3 regions of the Cellulomonas sp. P4_H12 genome follow, and region 3 is predicted to be linked to each of the others. Evidence: riboswitches for the same ligand, from Rfam matches in the RefSeq annotation. Region 3 holds a riboswitch; each other region holds the start of a gene.
What was found. Region 3 has a riboswitch for S-adenosylmethionine ahead of AC1DQC_RS00265 (rhodanese-like domain-containing protein). Riboswitches for the same ligand answer to the same signal wherever they lie in the genome.

Region 1 (7,553 bases), on a different contig from region 3:
CCGCGGGCAGCTGGTCGGGCCGGCCCGCCCGCTCGTCGGCCGTCCGCAGGTCGACCACCGTGCGGATGCCGAGCCGTGCGAGGGCGTCGTCGGTGGTCGCCGCGGTGTCCGCGAGCTCGGCCGAGCGGTACGCAATCCCCGTCGCCACCGTGCTCCCGTCGGCGGTGGGGCGGCCGCCGATGTCGCGCAGGTTGGTGACGGCAGGCGACAGGAGGATGTGCTCGTCGACGCTCACGGGGCCCAGGCTCTCAACCGTGCCGGAGGCGCGCCACCTGCAGCCGCAGGTAGTCCCGCTCCGCCAGGCTGGTGGTCCGCCGCGATGCCAGCAGGAGCTCCTCGGCCGCCTCGGCGGGCCGCCCCGCCCGTTCGAGCAGGTGACCGCGCACCGCGGTGAGCCGGTGGTGGCCCGCCAGAGGCTGGTCCAGCGTCGCCAGCAGCGCGAGGCCGGCCTCCGGGCCCTCGACCATGGCGAGCGCGACCGCGCGGTTCAGCGTGACCATCGGGTTGCCCGTCAGGCGCTCGAGCACCCCGTAGAGCGCGAGCAGCTGGGGCCAGTCGGTCTCGTCGGCGCTCCTCGCGTCGTCGTGGACCGCCGCGATCGCGGCCTGGACCTGGTACTCGCCGATCGCGCCGCGCACCAGGGCCGCCTCGACCAGCGCGACGCCCTCGTCGATCATCGACCGGTCCCAGAGGCTGCGGTCCTGCTCGGCGAGCGGGACCAGCTCCCCGCCGGGACCCGTGCGCGCGGGCCGGCGCGCGTCCGTGAGCAGGACGAGCGCGAGCAGGCCGGCCACCTCGGCGTCGTCGGGAAGGCTCGCGTGCAGGTCGCGCGTCAGTCGCAGCGCCTCGCCGGCCAGGTCGGCCCGGGCCACCGCGGTCCCCGTGCTGCTGGCGTACCCCTCGTTGAACATCAGGTAGAGCACCCGCAGCACCGCCCGGAGCCGCTCGGCGTACTCGGCCTCCGACGGCATGCGGAACGGGCCGTCCAGCCCCCGCAGCGTCCGGCGGGCCCGGCTCAGTCGCTGCGCCATCGTCGGTTCCGGCACGACGAACGCCCGCGCGATCTCTGCCGTCGTCAGCCCGCCCACCGAGCGCAGCGTCAGGGCGATGGCCGACGCCGGGCTGAGCGCGGGATGGCAGCAGCCGAAGAGCAGGAGCAGGGAGTCGTCGGACTGCAGCGCGTCGACGCCCTGGTCCATGGTCGCGACGAGCTCCTCGCGCCTGCGCCGCGCATCCTCGCTGCGGTAGCGGTCGACCAGCTTGTGCTGCCCCACGACGACGAGCCAGGCGTGCGGGTTGTCCGGCACGCCGGTGCTCGGCCACTGCGTCGTCGCGGCGAGCAGCGCCTCCTGCAGGGCGTCCTCCGCGTCCGCCAGGTCGCCCGACCGCCGGACGAGCACGCCGAGGACCTGCGGCGCGAGCACGCGCAACAGGTCCTCGACGCTCGGCTGGTCACTCAGGGGAGGGCGCCGCCATCAGCGCGCGGACCTCGAACACCTGCTGGAGCGGCACGCCGTCCGGTCCGGGTGCGGCCGACGCCGTGGCCGCGATCTCGATGGCCCGCGCCTCGTCCTCGACGTCGACGGTCCAGTAGCCCGCGAGGAACTCCTTCGACTCGGCGAACGGCCCGTCGACGATCACCGGCGTGGACACCCCGTCGCTCCGCACGAACTTCGCGGTGTCCGGCCACGCGAGCCCCTGGCCGTCGACGAACTCCCCGCTGGTCACCAGCTCCGCACCCAGGTCCTGCTGGAACTGGATGTGGCGCCGCACGTCCTCCGGCGCCCACGTGTCGATGGGCGGCACGCCCTCGATGAAGTAGTTCATCAGCAGCATGTACTTCACGGTGCACTCCCGTTCGTCGGGCTCCGGTCAGGCCTGTCACCCACGGGTCGGAGCCGCTCGCACGTTCTCGACACGCATCCTTCCGGTTCTTCGCGACGCCCGTCCCCCTCCGCTGTCCGTCATTCGGGATTCTCCGGCGAAGCCCTTGCCGGGCGGCGGCCCGTTGCTACAACTCCGCCCTAGGTCACGAGCACCAGCGCGAAGCCCCGGCTCGCTGGTCAGCAACCCCTCCACGACGGGGTGCTCCGGGAGATGACCTGGCCGTACCGACCGGTGCGGCAAGCGTGCAGCGAGAAGGAGCTCCACCGTGGTCCACCAGCCAGTTCCCGACGTCGTCGCCCTCGTGGGCAACCCGAGGCCGGGGTCGCGCACCCTCGCCGCCGCCGTGCAGGTGGCGGACCGGCTCGCCGAGGGCGTGGACGTCACCACCGTCGACCTGGCCACGATCGGTCACCAGCTCTTCACGGCCGACCGCTCGCTGCTCGACGCCGCCCTCGCGACCGTGTCGGGCGCCCGGTTGCTCGTCGTCGCGACGCCGGTCTACAAGGCGACGTACACCGGCCTGCTGAAGTCCTTCCTCGACCTGTACGGCCCCGACGCACTGGCCGGCGTCGTGGCGGTCCCGCTCGTCGTCTCGGGCGGCCCGGCCCACCTGCTCGCCGGCGAGGTCCACCTGCGACCCCTGCTCGTCGAGCTCGGCGCGACCGTGCCCACGCGCGCACTCGCGGTCACGGAGGCCGACCTCGCCGACCTCGACACCGTCATCGACCGCTGGCTCGAGCGCGCGTACGGCCCGTTGCGCGCGGCCCTCGACGTCGCGGCGCTGACCGCATGACCGCCGAGATCCTCCGCGTGCTCGACGCCGACCTCACCCAGCAGGACGAGCCGCAGCTCAGCCCGCAGGCCTACAAGGACGTCTTCCGCCGCCACCCCGCCGGGGTGGCCGTCGTGACGCTGCTCGACGACGAGGGCCGGCCCGTCGGCTTCACCGCCACCTCCGTCATCTCGGTGTCCGCCGAGCCGCCGCTGCTCGCGTTCTCGCTCGCCTCGACCTCCTCGTCGTGGCCGGCCCTCTCGACGGCCCGCACGCTCGCGATCAGCTTCCTGGCCTCCGGGCAGGACGACGTGTCCGCGCGGTTCGCGACGAGCGGCATCGACCGGTTCGAGGCGGGCGGGTGGACGGCCCTGGAGACCGGCGAGCCGGTCATCGACGGCGCCGTGTCCTGGGTGCGCGGGCGCGTCGTGCAGCGCGTCCCCGTCGGCGGCTCCTACCTGGTGTCCGTCCGGGCGCTCGCGCACGGCATCGCCGACGAGGCCCTCCCGCTCGTCTACCACGACCGCACGTACCACCGGATCGGCGACCACACGGCCGTCTGACCCGTCGCAGAAGGCCCCCGGCATCGGATGCCGGGGGCCTTCTGGCGCGCGCTGACGTCCGCGCTCTAGCGGGAGCTGGCCGTTGCCAGGGCGCCCACCAGCTCGTCATCAGTCGGGCCCCACGCGCGGGCGAGCAGCTCGTACGAGCGGGCCGTGTCCGCCGGGTCGTGCGTGATGGTCGTGATCAGGAGCTCGTCGGCGCCGGTCGCGCGCACGAGCGCGTCGAGGCCCCGGACGACGGCGTCGGGGTCGCCGACGATCCGGGTGTCGATCCGGTCGCGCAGCAGCGCCTGTTCGGCCTCCTCGCGCAGCTCGAACGGCGTGGTCGTGCCGGGCCGCGGGTACGGGACCGCGCCGAGGCCCGCGCGGATGGAGAGCACCCACTCGCCGAACGGGTCGGCGAGCGCGACGGCCGCGGCCTCGGTCTCCGCGACCAGCACGTCGGCGGACACGACGACGTACGGCTCGTCGAGCACCCCGGGAACGAACGCCGCGCGGTAGGCCTCGACCGTGTCGAGCACCGTCGCGGGGCTCACGTGGTAGTTGGCGGCGAGGGGCAGGCCGAGCTCACCGGCCACGCGCGCGCTCTCCCCCGCGCTCGACGCGAGCACCCACAGCGCCACGTCCGAGCCCTCGACCGCCGGGCTGGTCACCCCGCGGTCGCCCGCCGTGGCGGTCCCGGCCTGCAGCGCGAGAACCGTGGCCAGCTCGTCGCGGAACCGGGCCGGCGTGCGGCCGGCGCCGAGGAATTCCTGGTGGGCCACGAACCGCGCGCGCAGGGCGGGGTCGGGGTCGGCGTAGTTCAGCGGCGGCGCGGCCGGCACGAGCAACCCGTCGACCACGCGGGCCTCCGACGGTGCGACCCGCGGGCGCGGGGCCGACGGACCCTCCTTGCTCGGCGGCGGGAACGAGGCCCGACCCAGCCCGAGGTCGACGCGCCCCGGATGCAGCGCGGCGACGGTCCCGAACTGCTCGGCCGCGACGACCGGGCTGGTGGACCCCAGCAGCACGGCGGCGGACCCGACGCGGATGGTCGAGGTGGCGCTCGCCGTCAGCGCCGCGAGCACGCCGGGCGTCGACGACGCGACGCCCGCGGCCAGATGGTGCTCGGCGTACCAGACCCGCCGGTACCCGAGCCGCTCCACCAGCCGCGCGCGGTCGACGGCGGACCGCAGCGCGTCGGCGCCCGTGCTCCCCTCCGGGACGGGCGCGAGGTCGAGCACGGACAGGGGGACGGCACGGCGGGTCATCGGATCTCCTGCAGGACGGGGCGGGACAGGTGGAAGGCGGGGTGCGAGGCCGACACGGGGTCGCCCGGGCGCTCCTCGGCGAGGTCGGCCAGCACGCGACCGATCGCGGGGGCGAACTTGAAGCCGTGGCCGGAGAAGCCGGCGGCGACCACGAGGGGGCCGCGGCGGTCGAGCACGAAGTCGTGGTCGGGGGTGGTGGTGTACGTGCACGAGATCGGCGCCGGCGTCGAGGCGTCGACGCCGGGCAGCCACTGCGCCGCGTACTCCTGCAGCAGCGCCAGCTGGGCCGGCTCGGGCGTGAACGTGCGGCGGTCCGGGTGCGTCACGGGTCCGACGGCGTGGAAACCGACCTTGATCCCCTCGCCGGGGGTCCCCAGCCCGTACGTGCCGCTGGGCCACGGGTGGTCGCCGAGCGGGCGGTGCGTGAAGCTCGGCCAGTCGTCGGGCGTGCCCGACCGCAGCGCGAAGTGCGCGGGCTGCTCCTGCGTGACGACGAGCGGCGGCGCCGCCGACCCGAGCAGCGCGGACGTCCAGGCGCCGGCGGCCAGCACGACGCTGCGGGCCCGGAACGGACCCACGGAGGTCTCGACGAGCACGCCGTCGCCGACGGTCAGGGACAGGACCTGCACCTCGTGCCGCACGTCCGCGCCGAGGTGGGCGGCGGCGGACTGCAGCGCGGCGACGGCGCGGTCGGCGTGGACCCGACCGGCGGTCCGGGTCTCGTGCAGCACGGCCCCCTCGAACCGAAGGCCGGGCCAGCGCTCGTGCGCCGCGTCGGGTGTGAGCAGCTCGTGCGGGATGCCGCGCGCGACGAAGGCGTCGAGCACCCCGGGCGACGGCACACCGTGGCTCACGCCGCCCGTCAGGGTGAGCACCCCGTCGAACGACTGCCACAGCTCCAGCGCCTCGGCCGCGAGGTCGAGGTACTCGGGCCGGTCGTACGTCTGCCGGTAGATCCTGGAGGCGCCGTGGGACGCGCCGTTCACGTGCCCCGGCGCGAACCGCTCGAGCAGCACGACGTCGCGGCCGCGGCGCGCGAGCTGCCACGCCGCGGCGGAGCCCATCACACCGCCTCCGACGACCAGGTGGTCGACGATCTGCACAGGTACCTCCAGAACCAGGGGGACGAGAACTGGTGGCCGGCCGGGCGTCCCCCGACCCCGACCGGCCACCGCGGACGCTACGAGAGCATCCGGTCTGGAGGGGTCAGCTCGTCTTGGGCAGACCCGGCGGGTTGGTCTCGGGCTTCTCGATGGCCTCGGCGGACAGGCCCCAGTGCTCGAGGACCTGGGCGTAGGTGCCGTCGTCGAACGCGTGCTGCAGGGCCGCCGTCACGGCCGGCGCCAGGTCGGAGCCCTTGAGGGTGGCCACGGCGATCTGCGCCGTCAGCGGCCAGCCGCCGTTGAGCGTGCCGACGACCTTGAACTGGTCGGGCGCGGTCGCCGCGCTGTAGGCGAGGCTGGCGTTGGGGCCGACATAGGCGTCGACCCGGCCGGACTGCACCGCCAGCAGCACGTCGGAGTAGTTCTCGTAGTACTCCGGCGAGCCGTTCTTGATCGGCTCGAGGCCCTTGTCGATGTTCTCCTGGTTCCAGGCCAGCAGGATCTTCTCCTGGTTGGTCCCGGAGCCGACGCCGACCGTGAGCCCCGCGATGTCCTTGGGCTCCTTGATGGCCTTGATCTTGCTCGACGCGCTGGTCAGCCAGCCGAGCTGGTCGTTGCGGTAGGACGAGAAGTCGTACAGCTCCTTACGCTCCTCGGTCACCGTGACGTTGGAGACCACGGCGTTGACGTCGCCCGACTGCAGGGCGAGCGGCCAGTCGGCCCACGCCTTCTGCTCGAGCTCCAGCTTGAGCCCGAGGGCATCGGCGACGAGGCTGGCGATGTCGGTCTCGTTCCCGATCGGCGTCTTCTCGTCGTCGGCGAGGAAGCCGAGCGGCGGCGCGGCACCGGCCGTGGTGGCGACCTTGAGGACGCCGGACTTCTTGATCTCCGCGGGCAGCAGCGCGATCGCGTCCTCGGACTTCGTGGTGTGGATCCGGTCCTGGTCGGGGCTCGTGCTGATCTTGAGGCCGGCGGCGGTCGCCTCGGGGGAGGCGGCATCGGCGACGTCCGTGTCCGCGGAGGCCGGTCCGGCGCACGCGGCGAGCGCCAGCAGGGGCACGAAGGCCAGTGCGCTCACAGCACGTCGGAAGGTCGTAGTCACGGGGATCTCTCTCTCGGTCGGGAGCGCAGGGGCGCGCTCGTCACGCCGTCCGCGGGGTGCGGGCGACGAAGAACTGGGGGGTCAGAGCACCTTGTCGAGGAACGCGCGGGTGCGCGGGTGCTGGGGGTTGTCGAGCACCTGGGTCGGGGTGCCCTGCTCGAGGATGTGCCCGCCGTCGATGAAGACGACGTTCGTGGCGACCTCGCGGGCGAAGCCGATCTCGTGCGTGACGACGATCAGGGTGGTGCCGGTGGCCGCGAGGTCGCGGATGACGTCGAGCACCTCGCCGACGAGCTCGGGGTCGAGCGCGGACGTCGGCTCGTCGAACAGCACGACCGCCGGCTTGACCGCGAGCGCCCGGGCGATCGCCACGCGCTGCTGCTGCCCGCCGGACAGCTGGCGCGGGTAGGCGTCGGCCTTGTCCGACAGCCCGACCCGCGCGAGCAGCTCGCGCGCCTCGGCCTCGACCTCGCCGCGCGGTCGCTTCTGCGCTGACAGGGGCGCCTCCACCACGTTCTCCAGCGCCGTGAGGTGCGGGAACAGGTTGAAGTTCTGGAACACGAACCCGATGCGTGTCCGCTGCACCAGGACGTCCTTCTCCTTGAGTTCCTGCAGCGCGCCGTCGGCGCGACGGCGGTAGCCGATGAGGTCGCCGTCCACCGCGATGGACCCACGGTCGACCTTCTCCAGGTGGTTGATCGCGCGCAGCAGGGTCGACTTGCCCGACCCCGACGGCCCGAGGATCACGGTCACCTCGCCCGGCTGGACCGTGAGGTCCACGCCGTCGAGCACCTCGAGCGTGCCGTAGGCCTTGTGCACGCCGCGCACCTCGACGAGTCCGGCGGCCATCAGACGTCTCCGCCGTGGTTGGTGCGG
Region 2 (7,553 bases), on a different contig from region 3:
ATGGAGGGGATGCTCTCGGCCCTGGAGGACACGCCCCTGTCCGAGCGGCAGAAGGTCGGGGCGATCGGCCTGCTCGCCACGCACGCCCTCGACCAGCTGCGCGTCACCGAGGAGCTGTCGGACGGCCGGCGCACAGCGACCGTGGGCGCTGCCGACGGCGCCGACGAGGCACCCGACCTGGGCGACCTGATCGGCGTCCTGGCGTCGCCGTCGGCGCACCCCGCGCTGCTCCGGGCGGCCGAGGAGGGCGCGTTCTCCTTCGGTCTCGACGACCGGGCGGGAGACGGCGACGGCCTCGACTTCGGGACCACCCTGATCCTCGACGGCATCGAACGCCTCATCGCCCTCGCGGCGCAGTGAGCCGCCCACAGCCACCCGGTCCGCACACCCGCTCGGACCGGTGTCGGCGGCGCCGGGCAGACTCGACGCATGACCTCGCCTGACGCCCTGCGCACCGGCCGCTGCTTCGGCGACGGCAACCCGCTCTACGAGCGCTACCACGACGAGGAGTGGGGCGTGCCCGTGCACGACGAGCACGCGCTCTTCGAGCGGTTCGCGCTCGAGGGCTTCCAGTCCGGCCTCGCCTGGATCACGGTGCTCCGCAAGCGGCCTGCCTTCCGCGACGCCTTCGCGGGGTTCGACCCCGAGGTGGTGGCCGGCTTCGGCGACGACGACGTGGCGCGGCTCCTGGCCGATGCGGGCATCGTGCGCAACCGCGCCAAGATCGAGGCGACGATCGCCAACGCCCGCGCGCTGCGGGAGCTGCACGCCGCCGGGGGCACCCTGGACGCGGTCCTCTGGTCGCACGCGCCCGACCGCGCCGCCCACGTCCGACCCCTGACCTGGGCCGACGTCCCCGCCCAGACGCCCGAGTCGCGCGCGCTCGCCACCGAGCTCAAGTCGCTCGGCTTCCGGTTCGTCGGACCCGTCACGGCGTACGCGGCCATGCAGGCCTGCGGGGTGGTCGACGACCACCTGGCCACGTGCCCGTCGGCGACCGCCGCGTCACCCGCCCGGGTGAGCACTACTCCTGCCGGGTGACGCTCCCGTCCACCCCTCGGAACGCGGTGTGACGCGGACTACAGTGCGGGCCATGACGGAGATGCCCAACCACGACGCCCGGCGTGATGCCGCGCGCGCGGCGGCGGAAGCTCTGGCGGACAACGCTGTTCCCGACGCGGGGATCCTCGCGGCCGTCCAGGACGGGCTGCTGTCCGTCCCGGCCGGCTCGCCGAACTCGTGGTTCGACGTGCCGTCGCAGCGCAGCCGCCTGCAGCCGGGGACCCTGTCCCCGCGCCGCCCGCACTGACGCGCCCGCTCCGGACGGCCGCGCCCGCGCTGCGGCGCGCCCGCGTGACGGCACGCGGACAACGTCGTCTCACGGGCCGAGCACGGTTGCCCAGCATGTGATCGTCGGTCTACCATCGCGCCTACCATCCAGAGCGGCCGAGAGACCTGGCTCGACGACGCCGCAGCAACCCCCCTCCCCGCCGAGGGTGTGGGTGCTTCCGCCAGGGACGATGGAGTGAGCGATGTCCCCGCAGACCACGTGTCCCCGCACCGCACCGGTGCCGACGACCCCGCCGGCCGCGCCATGAGCGCCGCCGCCGTGGAGCCCCGCACGCCCGGCCTGCACGCCGCACCCGCAGCCCGCCCGCAGTCGGCGAACGACCGCCCCACGATCTCGTTCGAGCTCTTCCCGCCCCGGAACCCCGACGCCGCACCGCGCCTCTGGGCCACCATCCAGGCGCTCGAGTCGGTGCACCCCGACTTCGTCTCGGTCACCTACGGCGCCTCGGGCAAGACCCGGGTCACCACGCGCGCGCTGGTCCGCCGGCTGCTCCGCGAGACGACGCTGAACCCGATCGCCCACCTGACCTGCGTCGGCACGTCCCGCGCGGAGATCACGGAGATCGTCGGGGAGTTCCTCGACGAGGGCCTGCGGTCGTTCCTCGCGCTGCGTGGCGACCCGCCCACCGACCAGAGCGACTGGGCGGCCCACCCCGACGGGCTGCAGACCGCGGGCGAGCTGGTCGAGCTGCTGCGGGACATCGAGGCCCAGCGCTGCGCCGACAGCCCGTCGCAGGCCGTCCGGGCGCGCGTGCGGCCGCTGTCGGTCGCCGTCGCCGCGTTCCCGCGCGGCAACCACGCGACCGGGGGCACTCGCGCGCAGGACGTCGCCTCGCTGCTGGCCAAGCAGCAGGCCGGCGCCGACTTCGCGATCACGCAGGTGTTCTTCGACGCCGACGACTACCTGGGTATCGTGGCGGAGGCCCGTGAGGCCGGCGTGACCATCCCGATCATCCCGGGCATCATCCCGACCACGGACCCGGCCCGCCTGCTGCGGGTGCAGGAGCTGACCGGCGTCCCGGTGCCGCGCACTCTCCTGGACCTGCTGGGTTCTGCCGACGACGAGCTCGACCGCCACCGCCGGGGGATCCGCGCCAGCGTCGACCTCGTCAACGGCGTCCTGGACGGCGGGGCACCCGGCGTCCACCTGTACACGTTCAACCAGCACCATGCCGCACTTGACCTGCTCGAGGGTGCACACCTCGACGGCGGAGCTCGGACAGCTCCCGACCTGGCCGGATGGCCGCAGGACACGGCACCCGCCCGACCCCCGAGGGACTGAGAAACACATGAGCACTGCGACATTCCCCGCCAGCTCCGTGCTGGGCTACCCGCGCATCGGCCCCCGTCGCGAGCTGAAGAAGGCCCTCGAGGCGTTCTGGGCCGGCCGCACGACGGCCGACGAGGTCGAGGCCACCGCCGCCGAGCTGCGACGCCGCACCCGCACCCGTCTGGCCGAGCTGGGCCTGGCCACCGACGTGCCCGCTATCCCGAGCGCCTTCTCGTTCTACGACCACGTGCTCGACGCGACCGCCGTGGTGGGTGCCGTGCCGGCCCGCTTCGCGGACGTCGTCGGGGCCGACGGTGCGCTCGACCTCGCCGGCTACTCGACCGTGGCCCGCGGCCGCGGCGACGACCTGCCGCTCGAGATGACCAAGTGGTTCGACACCAACTACCACTACCTGGTCCCCGAGATCGGCCCGGAGACCGAGTTCCGCTTCGCGAGCGACCGCCCCGTCCGCGAGTTCGCGGAGGCCCTGGCCGACGGCGTGCTCACGCGCCCGGTGCTCGTCGGCCCCGTCACCTACCTCGCGCTGGCCAAGCCGACCGAGGACGCCCCCGAGGGCTTCGCGCCGATCGACCGCTTGGCCGACCTGCTGCCGGTCTACGCCGAGCTGCTCCAGGCGCTCGCGGCTGCCGGCGCCACCTGGGTCCAGCTGGAGGAGCCCGCGCTGGTCTCCGACTCGATCGCCGTCCCCGCCGAGCAGCTGCTCGCCGCCGTCATCGAGGCGTACCGCGCCCTGGCGACGGACCTGACGGACCGCCCGGCCATCCTCGTCGCGGCGCCGTACGGCGACCTCGGCGCGGCGTTCCCGGTGCTCGCCGCCACGGACATCGAGGCCATCGGCATCGACCTGGTCCGCGGCCACGCGCCGACGGAGAAGGTGCCCGGCCTCGAGAGCAAGACGCTGGTCGCCGGCGTGATCGACGGCCACAACATCTGGCGCGCCGACCTGGACGCGAAGCTGCAGATCCTCGAGCAGCTCGAGGGCCTCGGCGCCGCCGCCGTCACGGTCGGGACGTCGACGTCGCTCTTCCACGTCCCGCACACGCTCGAGGACGAGCCGAACCTCGACGCCACGCTGAAGACGTGGCTCGCGTTCGCCGACGAGAAGGTCGTCGAGGTCGTCACCCTGGCAGAGGGCCTCACCGAGGGCCGCGAGGCCATCCACGAGCAGCTGCTCGCCGCGTCCGACGCGGCGACCTCGCGCCGCACGGCGCCCGGCGTCGTCAACCCGGCCGTCCGGGACCGCGTGGCTGCGCTCGACGAGGCGGCGTTCAGCCGGGGCTCGTTCGACGAGCGCAAGGCCGCCCAGGCCGCCCGGCTCAACCTGCCCCCGCTGCCGACGACGTCGATCGGCTCGTTCCCGCAGACCACCGAGATCCGCACGGCCCGCGCGGCGTTCGGCAAGGGCGAGCTGACCGAGGAGCAGTACGACGAGGAGATGAAGGCGGAGATCCGCCGCGTCGTCGAGCTGCAGGAGAAGATCGGCTTCGACGTGCTGGTGCACGGCGAGCCCGAGCGCAACGACATGGTGCAGTACTTCGCGGAGAACCTCGACGGGTTCGCCGTGACGCAGAACGGCTGGGTCCAGTCCTACGGCTCGCGGTGCACGCGCCCGTCGATCCTGTGGGGCGACGTCTCGCGGCCGAAGCCGATCACGGTCGAGTGGTCGTCGTACACGCAGTCGCTGACCGAGAAGCCGGTCAAGGGCATGCTGACGGGCCCGGTCACCATCCTCGCGTGGTCGTTCGTCCGCGACGACCAGCCGCTGGGTGACACCGCCAACCAGGTCGGCCTCGCCCTGCGCGACGAGATCGCCGACCTCGAGGCGGCGGGCATCGCCGTGATCCAGGTGGACGAGCCCGCGCTGCGCGAGCTGCTGCCCCTGCGCGTCGAGGACCACCCCGCGTACCTCGACTGGTCGGTCCGCTCGTTCCGACTGTCCACGGCCGGCGTCCGCCCCGACACGCAGATCCACACCCACCTCTGCTACTCGGAGTTCGGCGAGATCATCGGCGCGATCGACGGGCTCGACGCCGACGTGACGTCGATCGAGGCCGCCCGCTCCAAGATGGAGATCCTGGGCGACATCTCGGCCGCCGGCTACCCGCGCGGCATCGGCCCGGGCGTCTACGACATCCACTCGCCCCGCGTGCCCAGCGAGGCCGAGGTCGAGGAGCTGCTCACCGAGGCCGTCAAGGCGATCGCCGTGGACCAGCTCTGGGTCAACCCGGACTGCGGCCTGAAGACCCGCCGCTACGAGGAGGTCGCCCCGTCGCTGGAGCACATCCTCGAGGCGACGCGGAAGGTGCGCGCGACGCTCTGATCCTCACCACGACGGCCCCGGACATCGCCAAGGTGTCCGGGGCCGTCGTGCGTCCTAGGGTCGGCGCGTGACGATCTTCGACACCGTCCCGCTCGACCAGCTCCGTCGCCGGACCAGCGAGAAGTGGCGCGCCTACCCGCCCGACGTGCTGCCGCTGTTCGTCGCCGAGATGGACGTCCCGCAGCCCGAGCCCGTGATCCGTGCCGTGCACGACGCGATGCGCTCGGGCGACACCGGCTACCCGCACGGACGCGCGTTCGCCGAGGCGATGGGCGAGTTCGCCGCGCAGCGCTGGGGCTGGGACGTGGACGTCGCCGCGTCGCGCCTGGCGTCCGACGTCATGGTGGGCGTGGTCGAGGCGCTTCGTCTGGTGACCGACCGGGGTGGCGCGGTGGTCATCAACCCGCCCGTCTACCCGCCGTTCCGCGCGTTCCTGGAGCACGCCGGGCACGTCGTCGTGCCCGCCCCGCTCGGTCCCGACGGGCGGCTCGACCTCGATGCCCTCGACCGCGCGTTCGGCCGCGCCCGCGCCCATGGCCCGCGCCCGGCGTACCTGCTGTGCCACCCGCACAACCCGACGGGGACCCTGCACACCGCCGCCGAGCTGCGCTCCGTCGGCGAGCTCGCCGCGCGGCACGGCGTCCGGGTGGTCGCCGACGAGATCCACGCGCCCCTGGTGCCGAGCCGGCACGCGTTCGTCCCGACGACGACCCAGATCCCCGACGCGATCGCGCTGCACTCGGCGTCGAAGGCGTTCAACCTGGCAGGTCTGCGCGTGGCGGTGCTGGTGCCCGGGCCGGAGGCCACCGGGGACCTCGCCGGGATGTCACACGTCGTCGGTGACGGCGTCATGCACCTCGGCACGGTGGCGCAGACCGTGGCCTACCGCGAGTGCGGCGCGTGGCTCGACCGGGTGCTCGACGGGCTGGCGCAGAACCAGGAGCTGCTTGCGGGACTGCTCGCCGACCAGGTGCCCGACGCCCTCTGGTCCCCGCCCGAGGCGACCTACCTGGCCTGGATCGACCTGCGCGCCACCGCCGCCGTCCGCGCGGGCGCCGACCCGGCCGAGCTGCTCCTGCGTCGCGGGCGCCTCGCCGTCAACCCCGGGCCGACGTTCGGCGACGAGGGCGCGGGGCACGTGCGGCTGAACCTCGCGGCGTCGACCTCGACGCTCACCGACGCCGTGGGACGCATGGCCCTTGCCCTCGCCGACTGAGATCGATTCGTGACCATCTGACCGCCGCCGGGACTCATGTCCACCCCACGCACGTGCCGATCTCGTAGGTGCGGGCCCTGGAGCCCGATTTTTCTCCGACGACGTAGTGGAGACAGACGTGACAAAGTGCGACGAGTGCAGCTCGGCGGTGCAGATCTGTGAGCGGTGCGACGGCGCCGGTCGGAAGCGCTGGTCGGGGGAGTGCAGCTACTGCCGAGGAACCGGTCAGGCCTGCATGAAGAACGCGAACCACCGCTGGTGAGCTGACGCTGCAGCGGCTCTAGCCCAGCCGGACGTACCGGTCCGCCAGACGGTCGACGATGCGCACGTCGGCGTCGAGCCACGGGACGTCGTGCCACTGCGGCCCGGGCAGCCAGCGCAGCTCGTCGTGCTCGACCAGCGGCTCGGCCGTCCCGTCGACGATCTCGGCCAGCCAGATGCGCATCACGTACTGGTCGGACAGGCGCCACAGGCCGTCGTCCGGACCGACGAGCTCGTCGCCGAGGCCGATGCGCACGCCCAGCTCCTCGCGGATCTCGCGGTGCAGGGCATCCTCCGGCGTCTCGTCGCCGTCCACCTTGCCGCCGGGGAACTCCCAGCGGCCGGCCAGTCTCGCCGGCACGGCACGGCGAGCGGCCAACAGCTCACGCGGATCGTCCAGGTCGTCCACGATGGCGGCGGCCACGACGAGCACGGGTGGGGTCATGCGGTGAGTCTGCCAGTCCCGCGTTGCGCGGGAGTGGCGGTTCGGGGTCGGCCCGGTGTCTTGAGCCGACGATCCCGAGAGACCTCCGTCAGCGAACGCCGTGCGCGACGGCCCAGGCGACAGCCTCGGACCGCGTGGACACGCCGATCTTGCGGTAGACGCTGCGGACCTGCGACTTCACCGTGTTGCGGGTCACGAAGAGCCGCGTGGCGATCTCCTCGAGAGTGACGTCCTCTGCGAGCTCGGCCAGTACGACCCGCTCGCGGCGCGTCAGTGCGTCGTTCGAGAGACCGACCGTCCTGCTCGTCTCCACCATGCTCATGATGTCCTCCGGTGTGCTGCGTGGCCCGGGGGTTCGGGTCACGCTCTGGGCTGCGTACCGGATGAGAGAGAGCTGGTCGCGCGCCATGACGCCACTTCCAGCAATCTCGTCATGCGCGGGTTCCCCCCCGCCATGCGCCGATCGCGCCTGCCACCCACAATGAACGCCGCCTCGCCCCCCTGATACGCCGATCGTGTGACCACCGGCGGGTTTTCACCCGGACGGCTGACCAGCGGCGGGCGGAAGCACCTACCTCTGCAGGACGGTGCCGACGCCGTCGAGGTTCACCCCGCGTTCTGCGCGGTGTACTCCTCGGCGGTGAGCACGGGTCCGGTTGACGCCACGTCG
Region 3 (7,553 bases):
CTCGCTGGTGAGCCGGCCCATGGGCGTGCAGGACGTGGACTTCGACGGGGACCTCTGGTTCTTCGCCGAGGAGGGCAGCCACAAGGTGCACGAGGTCGAGGGCGGCAGCCCGGCCAACGCGGCCTTCGCGGACTCGACGGCCTGGGTCTCGGTCTCCGGTCGCGCGGAGGTGGTCCGGGACCGCGCCAAGATCAAGGAGCTGTGGGGCACCTCGGCCGAGGCCTGGTTCCCGGACGGTCCGGAGACGCCGGGCGTGGTCCTGGTGGTGCTCCGCGGCGAGACGGCGGAGTACTGGCACGCCAAGGGCGGCCGCCTGACGACAGCGTTCAGCCTGGTCAAGGCCAAGGTCACCGGCGAGCGCTACGACGGCGGCGAGAACGAGACCGTCCAGCTCTGAGCGGTCACATCGACGCGACGAGGTTGACCAGCAGAGCGATGATCACCGTCCCGAACAGGTAGCTGAGCAGGGCGTGGCCCAGCGCGGTCCGCCGCATCGCCGACGACCCGAGGTCGGTGTCGGAGATGGCGAAGCTCATGCCGACGGTGACGGCGACGTAGGCGAAGTCGGTGTACCGCGGCGCCTCGCGCATGTGGAAGTCGATCCCGCCGGCGCCGTCGGTCAGGTACATCCGCGCGTACCGCAGCGCGAACACCGTGTGGATCGCGGCCCACGACGTGAGGACGCTGGCGAGCACGGCGATGGTCGGCAGCAGCTGGCCGATGTTCTTCTCGACGAGCACGACGAGGACGCCGACCAGCGTGACGAGCGCCGCGAAGAGCACGACCGCGTGCGCGCCCCAGCGCGTCGGCTCCTCGCGCGTGGCGTGCGAGGCGGTGTCGTCGGGACCCATCGGAGCGACCGCCGCCCAGGTCCAGACGACGAACACGGCCGCGACGGTCGCCCAGCCGGCCAGCACCGCCGCCACGGCGGACGTCCAGCCGACGACGATGCCGACCAGGACGCCCGCCAGCGCCCCGACGATCAGCCTGGACAGCGACGACGACGCCTTCATGGCGCCAGTGTTCCGCGCGCGGCCGCGCAGGCCGGGGAGGTGTCAGCCGGCGAGTGTGTCGAGCGCCTGCGCCAGGTCGTCGACGAGGTCCGCGGGGTCCTCCAGACCGACCGAGAGCCGGACCGTCGTCTCCGCGATGCCCACCGCAGCGCGGCCCTCGGGCCCGAGCTTGCGGTGGGTCGTGGTCGCCGGGTGCGTGACCATCGACTTGGCGTCGCCGAGGTTGTTCGAGATGTCGACGATCCGCAGCGCGTCGAGCACCCCGAACGTGACCTTCTTGGCGACGTCGGGCTGCGCGCCGTCGGGGACCGCGAGGTTGAACGTGACCACCGTGCCGCCGCCGGACTGCTGCGCGAGCGCGAGCTCGTGCTGCGGGTGCGACGCCAGGTACGGGTACCGGACGAGCGAGATGCCGGGCTGCTCCTCGAGCCACGTGGCGACGTGCAGCGCCGACGCGGTCTGGTGCCGGACGCGCAGCGACAGCGTCTCCAGGCCCTTGAGCAGCACCCACGCGTTGAACGCCGACAGCGACGGCCCGGTGTTCCGGATGAGCGTCTGCACGGGCCCGTGGATGTACTCGTCGGTGCCCAGGATCGCGCCGCCGAGCACGCGCCCCTGCCCGTCGATGTGCTTGGTCGCGGAGTACACGATGACGTCGGCACCGAGCTCGAGCGGGCGGGAGAGCACGGGCGTGGCGAAGACGTTGTCGACGATCACGGTCGCGCCCGCGGCGTGCGCGAGCCGGCTGACCGCGGCGATGTCGACCAGGTCCTGCATCGGGTTGGACGGCGTCTCGAAGAACACCACGTCCGCGGGCGTCGACAGCGCCTCCTCCCACTGCGAGAGCTCGTGGCCGTCGACGTAGTCGGTGCGCACGCCCCACTTGGCCAGGATCTCGTCGAAGATCACGACCGTGGAGCCGAACAGCGCGCGTGCCGACACGATGCGGGAGCCGGAGCTCACGATCGCGGCCAGCGAGGTGAAGACCGCGGACATGCCCGACGCCGTGGCGTACGCGGCCTCGGCGCCCTCGAGCAGGCGCAGGCGCTCCTCGAACGTGGACACCGTCGGGTTGCCGTAGCGCGAGTAGAGGAAGCGGTCGGCCTCGCCGGCGAACGCGGCCTCGGCCTCGGCGGCGGCGTCGTAGACGTAGCCCTGCGTGAGGAAGAGCGCCTCGGACGTCTCGTTGAACTGCGAGCGCACGAGGCCGCCGCGCACGGCGAGGGTGTCGGGCCGCAGGTCGGCGCGCGGGGCGCGGCGGTCGTCCCAGTCCCCGGGGCCGGGGACGCGCCGGGCGCTCACGCCTGCCGCCAGGGCAGACCGGCGGCGCGCCAGCCCGTGTGTCCGCGGTGGCCGTCGGAGCCGACGTCGCCCTCGAAGCCCTCGAGCACGTTGTAGGCCGGGCCGAGGCCCGCGGACGTCGCGGCCTGCGCGGCGGCGACGGAGCGCACGCCCGAGCGGCAGAGGAAGACGACCGGGCGGCCGGCCGTGACGCCGGCGTCCGCCAGCTGCTTGAGGAACTGCGGGTTGGGCCGTCCCGACGGGTACGACACCCACTCGACCAGGGCCGAGCGGCCGCCGATCCGGGCGCCGTCGGGGATGCCGACGTAGCGCCACTCGGCGTCGGTCCGCACGTCGACGAGCACGGCGTTCTCGTCGGAGGTGAGGAGGTCCCAGGCCTGCTGGGGGGTCAGGTCGCCGGCGTAGCTCATGCAGATCCTCGTCTCATCGGTCCTGGCGGTAGCACCCTCGGCCGGGCACAGTGTGTGCCCGCGGGTTGCTGCGGCGTCGTCGAGCCAGATCTCTCGGCCGCTCTGGATGGTGCCGGTGATGCTACGCGTGCCGGGCTCGTCGAAACCAACTGGTGGACAAGGCGTCCCGGTAGGCGAGACGAACCGCGCGGTGCGTTGACAGGCGGCGCGGGGTGCCGCGACCCTCGTTGCAGGTCATGAGCGCCAGCGTCAAGCCCCGGCTCGCTGGCCGGCAACCCTCCTCCGCGGTGGGGTGCCCCGGGTGACGACCTGGCCGCGTCCCGTCCGGGGCTCGGCAAGCGCGGGGTTCCACCTGTCGAGGTGTCCCCCCGGATCGTGTCGGAGGACCTCCATGACCATCACCGCCGAGCGCGCCTCGTGTGCTTCCGTCGACGAGGTGGGGGCCCTGCTCCCGGTCGTCGGCGGCACCACCACCGTCCCGCTGGTGGACGGCACCCAGCGCGTCTACGCCAACCTCGACTACGCCGCCAGCGCCCCCGCGCTCGAGGCCGTCGCGGCGCGCGTGACCGAGGTGCTGCCGCTCTACGCGTCCGTGCACCGCGGTGCCGGCTACCTGTCCCAGGTGTCCACGGCGCTGTACGAGTCCGCGCGCCAGACCATCGCCCGGTTCGTCGAGGCGCGTCCCGCCGACGTCGCGATCATCACGCGCAACACCACCGACTCGCTCAACCTGCTGGCCGGCGTCGTGCCCGCCGGTGGCCGCGTCCTCGTCCTGGACGTCGAGCACCACGCCAACCTGCTGCCCTGGGTGCAGTCGACGGAGCGGCACGGCAACCGGACGACCATCCTGCCCATCAAGGACACGGTCGCCGCGACCCTCGACGCCCTGCGCGCCGAGCTCGCCCGGCAGCCGTATGCCCTGGTCACGATCACGGGCGCGTCCAACGTGACGGGGGAGGCGCTGCCCATCGACGAGGTCGTCGCCCTGGCCCACGCCGAGGGCGCCCGGGTGGCGGTCGACGGCGCGCAGCTGGTCCCGCACCGGGGCTTCTCGCTGACCGCGACGGACGCCGACTACGTCGCGTTCTCCGGCCACAAGACGTACGCACCGTTCGGCGCGGGGGCCCTCGTCGGCCGCCGCGACTGGCTCGACACAGGCACGCCGTACCTCGCAGGGGGAGGTGCGGTGCGCGACGTGCGGACCGATCGGACGGTCTGGCAGCCGGCGCCCGCGCGGCACGAGGCGGGCTCGCCCAACGTCCTCGGCGCGATCGCGCTGGCTGAGGCGTGCGACCAGCTGGCGGCCCTCCCCGCCGGCGCCCTCGCCGCCCACGAGGAGGCGCTCCGGGCGCGCCTCGTCGAGGGGCTGGCGGCCATCGACGGCGTCGAGATCGCGCGCATCTGGCCGGACTCGGCCGCGCCCGTCGGGGTCCTCACGTTCACCGTGCCGGACCACGACCCGGGCCTGGTCGCCGCGTACCTCGCCGCCGAGCACGGGATCGGCGTGCGCGACGGCCGCTTCTGCGCCCACCCGCTGCTCGCGCACCTCGGCGCGTCCGGCGGCGCCATCCGGGCCTCGGTGGGCGTCGGCACCACGAGCGAGGCGGTCGACCGCCTGGTCGAGGCCCTGACCCGGTACCTGGCCGACGGCCCTGCCGTCCGGTACGAGGTGATCGACGGCTGCTGGGCGGTCGTCGACGACACCCGTCCGCTGCTCGCGGTCCACGGCCTGGACCACCTGGCCGCGACCGCGGCAGCCGCCTGCGGCCCCGCCCTGGACGACTGACCGCCATCCCGGAGGCCGGCAGCATGGTCCCTCGGGTCGGGGTGTTCGGCGCCCTCGCGTTCCTGTGCGAGCTCGCGATGATCGCCCTGCTGGCGGTGGCCGGGTGGCGGCTCGGCACGAGCACGTGGGCGTCGATCGGGCTCGCGGTCGCGTTCGACGCGGTCGCGATCGGGATCTGGGCGCGCTGGATGGCACCGACGTCGGCGCACCGGCTCCGGAGCGGACCGCGGGTCGCCGCGCAGGCGGCGCTGTTCGTCGCGGTCGGCGCGGTCTGCGTCTTCGCCGGCCTGACCGCCTGGGGTGTGGCCTTCGCCGTCGTGGCGACGGGGGTCTTCGCGGCCGCGAAGGAGCCCGAGGCCGAGGTCGCGAGCTGACGGAGCCCGGGTGCATCCGGGCGGACCGGATCGGGCGAAGAGGACACAGGGTGCCCATCGGGTGCCCGCGCGGCGCGGCGCAGGGGCGTCGGTCGCGACCGTCGTCCCGCAGGAGCCACCATGAGGATCCGTCGCACGATCTCCGCACTCGTCGCCGTCGGCCTGGCCGCCGGAGCCGGTCTCGCGCTCGCCCCGGCCGCGACGGCCGCCGAGCCGCCCACCGGCACGTCCAGCCTGGCCGCGCTGCTCGCCTCCGACGGCGACACCTTCGACCGCAACTGGTACGACTTCGACATCCTCGACCAGGCCGTGGGTGCGGTGCTCGCGGCCAAGCCGACGAGCCCGGTCGCCGTGCTGGCGGACGGCACGGTCCCCCTGACCGCGTTCCTGCCCAACGACCGGGCGTTCCAGGTGCTGGTCAAGGACCTCACGCACCGCTGGTACGGCAGCGAGGAGCAGGTGTTCACCACGCTGGCCGGCGCCGTCGGCATCGACGCCATCGAGCAGGTGCTGCTCTACCACGTGGTCCCGGGCGTGACCATCGACTCCGCCACCGCGCTGGCCTCGGACAACGCCGTGCTCACCACCGCCCAGGGCGGGACGTTCAAGGTCGACGTCATCTCGAAGCGGTTCGGCATCGTGCAGCTGCGCGACCAGGATCGCAACGACCTCAACCCGTTCCTCATCCGTCGGCAGCTGGACCTGAACGCGGGCAACGTGCAGATCGCGCACGCCATCACGTTCGTCCTGCGCCCGTTCGACCTCTGAGGCCAGCCGCTGCCTCCGGTCGAGAAAGGGCCGGAGGCAGCGCGCTCAGCGCAGCGGGGTGACGGTCCCCGTCAGGTGCGGCTTGCCGGAGCGGGCATCCCACCCGGCGAACGCGAACCCGTCGGTCGGCGCGCCCGCGACCCGCACGGTCACCGTGCCCGGCAGCAGCACAGGCTTCGCGAACTCGACCGCCCAGTCGAACCTGTCCCCGCGCCCGGCGCCCACGTCGGCCAGGGCGCGCGCGGCCGTGTACATGCCGTGCGCGATGGCCCGGGGGAAGCCGAGCGCCTTGGCGGACAGCGCGGACAGGTGGATCGGGTTGCGGTCGCCGGACACCGCGGCGTACCGCCGGCCGACGTCGCCGGCGAGGGTCCAGCGGCCCGTGGGCGTCGGAGGCGCGAAGGGTGGGAGCTCCTCGGACGGCGCGTCCCCGGCCAGGCGCACCCCGCGTGCCAGGTAGGTGGACACCCCGCGCCACGCGAGCGCGCCGTCGACGGAGACCTCGGTGATCAGGTCGACCTGCGTGCCCGAGCGGTGCGGGCGCAGGTCGGCGGCCGACGCGCGCACGTCGAGCGACTCGCCGAGCGCGAGCGGACGCAGCTGGCTGACCCGGTTGGCCAGGTGCACGAGGCCGACGAGCGGCAGCGGGAAGTCGGCGCGGACCATGAGCGCCGTCGCCACGGGGAACGCGAGCACGTGCACGAACCCGGCGGGCAGGACGTCCGACGCCGACTCGCCGAGCAGGTGCTGGTAGTCCGTCAGGTGCTCGGACGACGCCCGCACCCCGCGCACCACGTACTCGACGGCGGGCAGGGTGGTCGGGCCGGGACGGACGCGGCGCGCGGCCGCGAGCCCGGCCCCGCGGGCGTACAGCCCGCCGAGCCCCGGCACCCCGGGCAGGACGACCGTCGTCGTCACTGGCCCACCATGTTCTGCCCGCACACGCGCAGCACGCGCCCGACCACGCCACCGGCGGCGGGGGACGCCAGGAACGCCACGGTCTCGGCGACGTCGACCGGCTGCCCACCCTGCTGCAGCGAGTTCAGCCGTCGCGCCACCTGCCGCGTGAGGGCGGGGATGCGCGCCGTCATCTCGGTCTCGATGAACCCGGGAGCGACCGCGTTGGCGGTGCCGCCGAACGCCGCGAGCAGGGGAGCGGTCGCGCGGACCATGCCGATGACGCCGCCCTTCGACGCCGCGTAGTTGGTCTGGCCGCGGTTGCCGGCGATGCCCGACGTCGAGGCCAGGGACACGATCCGCGGGGCATCCGTGAAGTCGCCCGACGTCAGCAGCGTCTCGTTGATCCGCAGCTGCGAGGCGATGTTCACCGCGAGCACCGAGTCCCACTTGTCGGCAGACATGTTGGCCAGCAGCTTGTCGCGCGTGATCCCGGCGTTGTGCACGACGACGTCCAGCCGCCCGTGGCGCTGCAGGGCGTGCTCCAGCAGCCGCTCGCCGGCGTCGGCGGCCGTGACGTCGAGCTGCAGCGCCGTGCCCCGCACGCGGTTGGCGACGGCGACCAGCTGCTCGCCGGCGGCGGGCACGTCGACCGCGATGACGGTGGCGCCGTCGCGGGCCAGGGTGTCGGCGATCGAGGCTCCGATGCCCCGTGCGGCGCCGGTGACGACCGCGACGCGGCCGGCCAGCGGCTTCTCCCAGTCGTCGGGCAGCGCGCCGGCGGTCGAGTCGACCGCGAGCAGCTGCCCGTCGACGAACGCGGACTTGGTCGACAGGAAGAACCGGAGGGCGCCGAGCACCGAGGGCGCCGTGACGGGCACGTCGTCGGCGAGCACGATGCCGTTGCCGGTGGACCCGCCGCGCAGCTCCTTGGCCAGCGACCGCAGCAGCCCGTCGACGCCCTGCCGGGCGGCGGCGACCGCCGGGGCGTCGTCGGCCCCCG

Region 1: another riboswitch for S-adenosylmethionine. It lies ahead of AC1DQC_RS18890 (NADPH-dependent FMN reductase); the one in region 3 lies ahead of AC1DQC_RS00265 (rhodanese-like domain-containing protein).
Region 2: another riboswitch for S-adenosylmethionine. It lies ahead of AC1DQC_RS18510 (methylenetetrahydrofolate reductase); the one in region 3 lies ahead of AC1DQC_RS00265 (rhodanese-like domain-containing protein).

The regions. Positions count from the first base shown of each region.
Region 1 covers NZ_JBFUKJ010000047.1:2,044-9,596, reverse strand. The annotation lists gene AC1DQC_RS18905 (tyrosine-protein phosphatase) at 1-235, opposite strand, end outside; gene AC1DQC_RS18900 (RNA polymerase sigma factor) at 249-1,424, opposite strand; gene AC1DQC_RS18895 (YciI family protein) at 1,453-1,836, opposite strand; SAM riboswitch class IV at 2,028-2,136, shown strand; gene AC1DQC_RS18890 (NADPH-dependent FMN reductase) at 2,153-2,680, shown strand; gene AC1DQC_RS18885 (flavin reductase family protein) at 2,677-3,222, shown strand; gene AC1DQC_RS18880 (LLM class flavin-dependent oxidoreductase) at 3,288-4,472, opposite strand; gene AC1DQC_RS18875 (FAD-dependent oxidoreductase) at 4,469-5,575, opposite strand; gene AC1DQC_RS18870 (ABC transporter substrate-binding protein) at 5,679-6,653, opposite strand; gene AC1DQC_RS18865 (amino acid ABC transporter ATP-binding protein) at 6,759-7,526, opposite strand; gene AC1DQC_RS18860 (amino acid ABC transporter permease) at 7,526-7,553, opposite strand, start outside.
Region 2 covers NZ_JBFUKJ010000043.1:7,614-15,166, reverse strand. The annotation lists gene AC1DQC_RS18525 (TetR/AcrR family transcriptional regulator) at 1-360, shown strand, start outside; gene AC1DQC_RS18520 (DNA-3-methyladenine glycosylase I) at 430-1,041, shown strand; gene AC1DQC_RS18515 (hypothetical protein) at 1,094-1,309, shown strand; SAM riboswitch class I at 1,431-1,527, shown strand; gene AC1DQC_RS18510 (methylenetetrahydrofolate reductase) at 1,595-2,632, shown strand; gene metE (5-methyltetrahydropteroyltriglutamate--homocysteine S-methyltransferase) at 2,640-4,961, shown strand; gene AC1DQC_RS18500 (MalY/PatB family protein) at 5,029-6,177, shown strand; gene AC1DQC_RS18495 ((deoxy)nucleoside triphosphate pyrophosphohydrolase) at 6,458-6,883, opposite strand; gene AC1DQC_RS18490 (LuxR C-terminal-related transcriptional regulator) at 6,972-7,205, opposite strand; gene gcvH (glycine cleavage system protein GcvH) at 7,490-7,553, opposite strand, start outside.
Region 3 covers NZ_JBFUKJ010000001.1:48,098-55,650, forward strand. The annotation lists gene AC1DQC_RS00250 (pyridoxamine 5'-phosphate oxidase family protein) at 1-397, shown strand, start outside; gene AC1DQC_RS00255 (DUF1345 domain-containing protein) at 402-1,013, opposite strand; gene AC1DQC_RS00260 (O-succinylhomoserine sulfhydrylase) at 1,056-2,315, opposite strand; gene AC1DQC_RS00265 (rhodanese-like domain-containing protein) at 2,312-2,725, opposite strand; SAM riboswitch class I at 2,736-2,838, opposite strand; SAM riboswitch class IV at 2,958-3,072, shown strand; gene AC1DQC_RS00270 (aminotransferase class V-fold PLP-dependent enzyme) at 3,117-4,511, shown strand; gene AC1DQC_RS00275 (YrdB family protein) at 4,535-4,885, shown strand; gene AC1DQC_RS00280 (fasciclin domain-containing protein) at 5,006-5,653, shown strand; gene AC1DQC_RS00285 (MaoC family dehydratase) at 5,699-6,571, opposite strand; gene AC1DQC_RS00290 (3-oxoacyl-ACP reductase) at 6,568-7,553, opposite strand, start outside.